One region of the Streptomyces sp. NPDC005402 genome, then DNA from elsewhere that is predicted to be linked to it. Evidence: riboswitches for the same ligand, from Rfam matches in the RefSeq annotation. Region 1 holds a riboswitch; the other holds the start of a gene.

Region 1 (3,548 bases):
GCTCGACGTGAAGACCTCCGGTGACGTCGAGGTGCCGGTCATCGAGACCGCCATCGACGAGGAGCTCGCGCGGTTCGCCGCGGAGGGCCCCACGGCCGAGGAAATGGAGCGCGCCCAGGCCCAGTTGGAGCGCGAGTGGCTGGACCGGCTCGGCACCGTCGCGGGCCGCGCCGACGAACTGTGCCGTTTCGCCGTGCTGTTCGGCGACCCGCAGCTCGCCCTGACCGCCGTACAGCGGGTCCTGGAGGTGAGCGCCGAGGAGGTGCAGGAGGTCGCCAAGGCCAAGCTGCGCCCCGACAACCGCGCGGTGCTCGTCTACGAGCCCACCGCACCGGCGGAGATCGCCGACAGCGCCGAGGACGCCGCCGAGGACCCGCAGGCCGCGGCGACCGTAGAAGCCAGCGACGACAACGAGGAGGCGGCCAAGTGACCGAGCTCGCCGCGATGGAATTCCACCCGCAGCCGCAGGCGGGCGAGCCCAAGGTCTGGGCCTTCCCCGCCCCCGAGCGCGGGACGCTCGACAACGGCCTCACCCTGCTGCGCTGCCACCGCCCCGGCCAGCAGGTCGTGGCCGTCGAAGTGCTCCTGGACGCGCCCCTGGACGCCGAGCCGGCCGGTCTGGACGGTGTCGCCACGATCATGGCGCGCGCGTTCTCCGAGGGCACCGACAAGCACTCCGCCGAGGAGTTCGCCGCCGAGCTGGAGCGCTGCGGCGCCACGCTCGACGCGCACGCCGACCACCCGGGCGTCCGCCTCAGCCTCGAAGTGCCCGCCTCCCGCCTGGCAAAGGCGCTCGGTCTGCTGGCCGACGCGCTCAGGGCGCCCGCGTTCGCGGACAGCGAGGTCGAACGGCTGGTCCGCAACCGCCTCGACGAGATCCCGCACGAGCTGGCCAACCCCTCCCGCCGCGCGGCCAAGGAGCTCTCCCGGGAACTGTTCCCGGCGGACTCGCGCATGTCGCGCCCGCGCCAGGGCACCGAGGAGACCGTCGAGAACATCGACTCCGCGGCCGTACGCGCCTTCTACGAGAAGCATGTGCGGCCCGCCACCGCGACCGCCGTGGTCGTCGGCGACCTCACCGGCATCGACCTGGACGCGCTGCTCGCCGACACCCTCGGCTCCTGGACCGGCTCCACGGCACAGCCGCGCCCGGTACCGCCGGTGACCGCCGACGACACCAGCCGGGTCGTCATCGTGGACCGCCCCGGCGCCGTCCAGACGCAGCTCCTGATCGGCCGTGTCGGCGCCGACCGGCACGCACGCGTGTGGCCCGCGCAGGTGCTCGGCACGTACTGCCTCGGCGGCACCCTCACCTCCCGCCTGGACCGCGTCCTGCGCGAGGAGAAGGGCTACACCTACGGCGTACGGTCGTTCGGGCAGGTCCTCAGGTCCGCGCCGGACGGCTCGGGCGCCGCGATGCTCGCCATCAGCGGTTCGGTCGACACCCCGAACACCGGTCCCGCGCTGGACGATCTGTGGAAGGTGCTGCGCACGCTCGCCGAGGGCGGCCTCACCGACGCCGAACGGGACGTCGCCGTACAGAACCTCGTCGGTGTGGCACCGCTCAAGTACGAGACCGCGGCGGCCGTCGCGAGCACGCTGGCCGACCAGGTCGAGCAGCACCTGCCCGACGACTACCAGGCGACGCTGTACCAGCAGCTCGCCACGACCGGCACCGTCGAGGCCACCGCCGCCGTCGTGAACGCCTTCCCGGTGGACCGGCTCGTGACGATCCTGGTCGGCGACGCGGCCGCCATCAAGGAGCCCGTCGAGGCCCTCGGTATCGGCGAAGTCAAGGTCGTGACGGCCGAGTAGAGGGATCCTGTCCCGAAGGGGCCCTGGTGACGCGGGTGTCACCAGGGCCCCTTCGACACCCGGGTCTCTTAGATGTCCGAATTGGGCAGGAGGTTGCCTGTCTGCCCTGTGGGATGCGCTACAAAAGCCCTGATCGGTTTGGGGATTGAAAGTGGCCCCGCTTAGCGTCCTCTGGGCTGTCCGTCAGGCACTGCGCCGCGCCCGCGGCACCGGACAGTCATCGCCGAGTCCCCGCATGGCGCGAGCCAGGGGAGCCGGGGACCCACACCACGAGTCCCTGGGGTGAATCGGACGCCCGCGCACCGCGAGGGGGTCCGTAGGAGACCTTCCTGCTCCGAACCCGTCAGCTAACCCGGTAGGCGAGAAGGAAGGAAAGGACCACCCACCACATGGCGTTCACCTGCGCCACCGGGAAGCACCGTCGTCCCAGCCGCATGAAGCGCACCACCGCCCGCGCCGCAGGCGTCGCGGCCCTCGCCACCACCGGCGTCATCGGCACCCTCGCCGCCCCGGCGCTCGCCGCCGACAACTCCGTCGAGCAGACCGGTCTCATGCCCGTCGTCACCGTCGGCGACTCCCTCGCGGACCAGCTCGACGCCCAGGCCGAGGCCCAGGCGCAGGCCGCCGCGCAGAAGAAGGCGGCGGCGGAGGCCAAGCGCAAGGCCGAGGCGCGCGCCAAGGAGATACGCGAGGCCAAGGAGCGCGCCGCCCGTGAGGCCGAGCGCAAGCGTCTCAACGCCTTCGTCGCCCCGATCTCCGGCTCCTACATCTCCACCGGCTACAAGAGCGGCGGCTCCCTGTGGTCGTCCGGCAGCCACACCGGTGTCGACTTCCACGCCGCCAGTGGCACCTCCGTGCACGCGGTCGGGCGCGGCACCGTCGTCGAGGCCGGCTGGGGCGGGTCGTACGGCAACAACCTCGTGATCAGGATGGCCGACGGCACGTACACCCAGTACGGCCACCTGTCGTCCATCGGCGTCTCGGTGGGCCAGTCGGTCACGCCCGGCCAGCAGATCGGGCTGTCCGGCGCGACCGGCAACGTCACCGGGCCGCACCTGCACTTCGAGGCGCGCACCAGCCCCGAGTACGGCTCGGACATCGACCCGGTCGCCTACCTGCGCTCGCACGGCGTCAACGTCTGACGACCCACCGCACGATCTCTGCGAGGCCCCGGCTCCCCCGAGCCGGGGTTTCGTCGTTTCCGGCACCCCGTTGTCCAAAAAATATCCCCGGATTCCCGTCCGCCGTCGGAAATTCCCGCTCATTGCAATAGAGTCACTGAACACACGTCAATCGGCGACGTTTCGCGGGGATTAAGACGGAGGTCGGACATGCGTATTCCGGCGCACTCGGTATGCACGGCGATCCGGGACGACATCGTCGCCGGTGTCCACGAGCGCGGGAGCCGGCTCACCGAGGAACTGCTCGCCCGCCGCTACGGAGTCTCCCGCGTCCCCGTCCGTGAGGCCCTGCGCACACTGGAGGCCGAGGGCTTCGTGGTGACGCGGCGGCACGCGGGCGCGTGCGTGGCCGAACCGACCGAGCAGGAGGGCGCCGACCTCCTGGAGATGCGCATGCTCCTGGAACCGCTCGGTGCCTCCCGGGCCGCCCAGCGGCGCACCGAGGCCCATCTGAAGGTGCTGCGTGGCCTGGTCAGGCTGGGCCAGGAGCGGGCCAGGCGGGGTAACAGCGACGATCTGCGCTCCTTGGGGGGCTGGTTCCACGAGACGCTC
Region 2 (3,548 bases), on a different contig from region 1:
CCCCGCACGTGACGACGGTGTCGTACGGCCTTCAGGGTGCCCCCGTCCTGGTCCGTTCCCCGCAGCACACGGGGGTGGACGCCGGCCGCTTCCTCCCCGTCGGGAACGACGCCGACCTGCCGCCGGACCAGCGGGAGGAGGACGCCCGCTCGGCCTGCTTCGAGTTCGCGGTGGGCGAGGAGACGTGGGTCCTCGGACGGCCGCGGGTGCGGCTCAGGGTGACCTCGGAGGTGTCGCGCGGCCAGGTCGTCGCGCGGCTCTGCGATGTCGCCCCGGACGGCTCGTCAACCCTGGTCACGCGCGGCGTGCTGAACCTCTCGGCCCGTCACGGGCGGGACCGGGCGGTGCCCTGGGAGCCGGGGGCCACGCAGGAGGTGGCCTTCGAGCTGAACGGCATCGGGCACGCCTTCCCGCCCGGTCACCGCATCCGGCTCGCCGTCTCCTCCGCGTACTGGCCGTGGATCTGGCCGCAGCCCGGGTCGCAGGCGGGATTCACGCTGGAGCCGGCGGGCAGCTTTCTCGAACTGCCGGTACGCGCGCGTGAAGTGAACTCGGCCATCGCCTTCGAGGAGGCGGAGCAGTCCGGTCCGCTGGGGGCCAACTCCCCCGCCACCCTTGACGAGCCCCGCCCCGAGCGGCTGGTCGTCCGTGACGTGGCCAAGGGCGAGTGGCGTCTGGAGGTCGGCCCCCGGCACGGCGGCACGCGCGCGTACCCCGACGGTCTGGAGTTCACCGAGGACGCGCGGGACACGTACACGATCGACGAGCAGGACCCCCTGTCCGCCCGCACCCGCTCGGACTGGTCGATCCGGCTGCACCGCCCCGAGCTCGCCTGGGACGTGACCGTCCGGACCCGCTCGGAGATCACCTGTGACGGAACGGACTTCCTCACCTCCGACGAGGTCGTCTGCACCGACGGCGGCGAGGTGGTCTTCCACCGGACGTGGGAGAAGCGGATCCCACGGACGGCCGGTTGAACATGAGTTGAGCCTTCTTGCCCGTTTTACCCCTCTTGCGCTCGACTGTGATGTGGCCCACTCGTCCGGGCGGATCGGCATGAATGCGGAATCTGTCGATCCGCCTTTTGCTGTGCGCGAGTTGAGGCTTGGCGAACGCAAAGGATCAAGTGCCCCAAATGCCTCTTACCAAGGTCAATAGGCACGGCATGTGAATTCGCCACTTGTTCCGGACATGTGCTCTCGCATACGTTCCCGGCCTGTCGGGCGGACGCCGAATCCTGCCACCGCCCACAACACCCACCGAGAACCACGGCAGGAGCGGGGGAACCAGGTAAGTCGCCGGACCGGTCGTCTTCGGACATACCGGTACGGCTTGGGGTGAAGTCACGCCTTTCGTCGGCGTGGCCGGGCATCTCCCGCCCGAACCCGACAGCTCACCTCGCAGGCGACGGAGAGGAACTTCGCATGTCTGCTGCCGCTCAGCACCGCCGTACCCGTACCAGCCGTCTCGCCCGCAAGCTCGCCGTCGCCGGCACCGGAGTCGCCGTCCTCGCACTGCCGCTCATCGGCGCGACCAGCGCGTCCGCGGCCACCCCGACCGTGCAGACCGCCACCACGCTCGGCTACTCCAACACCCTCGACGGCTGGATCCGGGCCTCCCTCGCCGTCATGGCGGAGCACGGGATTCCCGGCTCCTACGACGGCATCTACCGCAACGTCATCCGCGAGTCCTCCGGCAACCCCTACGCCATCAACCTCTGGGACTCCAACGCGGCCGCCGGCACGCCCTCCAAGGGCCTGCTCCAGGTGATCGACCCGACCTTCAACGCGTACCACGTGGCCAACACCTCGTGGGACCCGTACGACCCGGTGGCCAACATCACCGCGGCCTGCAACTACGCGGCCCAGCGGTACGGGTCCATCGACAACGTGTTCGGCGCGTACTAGGGACTACGCCCGCGGGAAGAGTCTTTCGAGGACGACGGCGATGCCGTCGTCCTCGTTCGACAGGGTCACCTCGTCGGCCACGGCCTTGAGTTCGGGGTGGGCGTTGGCCATCGCCACGCCGCGGGCCGCCCAGTCGAACATGGGGATGTCGTTGGGCATGTCCCCGAAGGCGATCGTCACCTCGGGCCCCAGGCCCAGGTGTTCGGCGGCCAGCGCGAGGCCGGTCGCCTTGGTGATGCCGCATGGCTGGAGTTCGACGGTCCCGGGCCCCGACATGGTGACCGTCGCCAGTGAGCTCACCACCGAGCGCGCCGTGACCGCCAACTCGTCGTCGGACAGGTAGGGGTGGCGCAGCAGCACCTTGCTGATCGGCTCGCGCCACAGGTCGTCGCGCCGGCCGACCCGCACGGCGGGCAGCGTCGGGTGGGGCATCAGATAGCCCGGCTCGATGAGCGTGAGCCCGTCGACACCGTCCTGGTCCACGGCCGCGTACACCTGCCCGACCTCGGCCTCGATCTTGCCGAGCGCGGTCTCCGCCAACTCCCGGTCCAGGGTCACCGACCAGAGCAGACGGTCCGCGCCGGCGTCGTACACCTGCGCGCCCTGTCCGCACACCGCGAGCCCCGTGCTGCCGAGGTCGTCGAGGAGCGGCCGCACTCTGGGCGCCGGCCGTCCCGTCACGACGAGATGCCGGGCCCCGCTCGCCGCCACCCGCGCCAGCGCGGTCAACGACCGGTCGGAGAGCGTGTCGTCGGCGCGGAGCAGCGTGCCGTCCAGGTCGGTGGCGATGAGTGAATATGCGGGGGAGGCGGCCATGATCAGAGAATACGGATGGTTGGCCCCTTCGACTCGACGCGAACCGGACGGCTGCCGCTTTCACATCCGTTGACGGCAGTTCCGGTTCCGGGGAGTGTGGCGGACCGGGTGCGCCGCGGGCGCGCAGGCCCGATGCGGCACCTCGCCTTTGCCGGATGGCCTGTTGGGGCTCACGCCGCCGCAGCCGGCGAAACCCGCCGGGGCACCCCGTGGCGGGAGCTGCCTGTCGGGCCACGGGGCCGGAGGCGGCGAGTCATGATCGGCCACGCCACGACCGGGGATGCGCCCCCTGTGGACCGGGTGCGGTCGGGTGGTGCGCGGCGGTCGGGAATGGCCTCACCCCGGCACGGCGACCGGTCGGCCCCCGTCTGCCTCACGCCACCCGGGCCTCGCTCCCGGCTTCCCCGCTTCCCTGCTCGCCGGCTTCTTCGCTCGCGGGCTTCCGCGCAGCGCTACGCCGAGGCCCGGACCACCAGTTCCGTCGGCAGGATGACGCCTGCCGTGTCCTCGCCCGCGATCTGGGCGAGGAGCATGCGGACCATCTCGGCGCTGATGCGATCGAAGGGCTGGCGCATGGTGGTGAGGGCGGGGGCGATGGCGGTGGCCGCCGGGGAGTCGTCGAAGCCGCCGACGGCGATGTCATCGGGGACCGAACGCCCCGCCTGCTGAAGGACGTTCACAACTCCCAGGGCCATGAGGTCCGAGGCGACGAACACCGCGTCCATGTCCGGGGCCTGGGCCAGCAGGCGGCGGGCCGCCCGTTCGCCGCCGCTGCGCCGGAAGTCGCCCTCGACGACGAGCGCCGGGTCGTAGGGCAGGCCCGCC

The links. Region 1 has a riboswitch for cyclic di-AMP ahead of ABZT02_RS05420 (M23 family metallopeptidase). Riboswitches for the same ligand answer to the same signal wherever they lie in the genome.
Region 2: another riboswitch for cyclic di-AMP. It lies ahead of ABZT02_RS07890 (transglycosylase SLT domain-containing protein); the one in region 1 lies ahead of ABZT02_RS05420 (M23 family metallopeptidase).

The regions. Positions count from the first base shown of each region.
Region 1 covers NZ_JBEXFB010000002.1:539,385-542,932, reverse strand. The annotation lists gene ABZT02_RS05430 (pitrilysin family protein) at 1-430, shown strand, start outside; gene ABZT02_RS05425 (pitrilysin family protein) at 427-1,815, shown strand; cyclic di-AMP (ydaO/yuaA leader) riboswitch at 2,027-2,191, shown strand; gene ABZT02_RS05420 (M23 family metallopeptidase) at 2,205-2,957, shown strand; gene ABZT02_RS05415 (GntR family transcriptional regulator) at 3,147-3,548, shown strand, end outside.
Region 2 covers NZ_JBEXFB010000003.1:412,718-416,265, forward strand. The annotation lists gene ABZT02_RS07885 (CocE/NonD family hydrolase) at 1-977, shown strand, start outside; cyclic di-AMP (ydaO/yuaA leader) riboswitch at 1,248-1,420, shown strand; gene ABZT02_RS07890 (transglycosylase SLT domain-containing protein) at 1,425-1,907, shown strand; gene ABZT02_RS07895 (HAD family hydrolase) at 1,911-2,723, opposite strand; gene ABZT02_RS07900 (LacI family DNA-binding transcriptional regulator) at 3,176-3,548, opposite strand, start outside.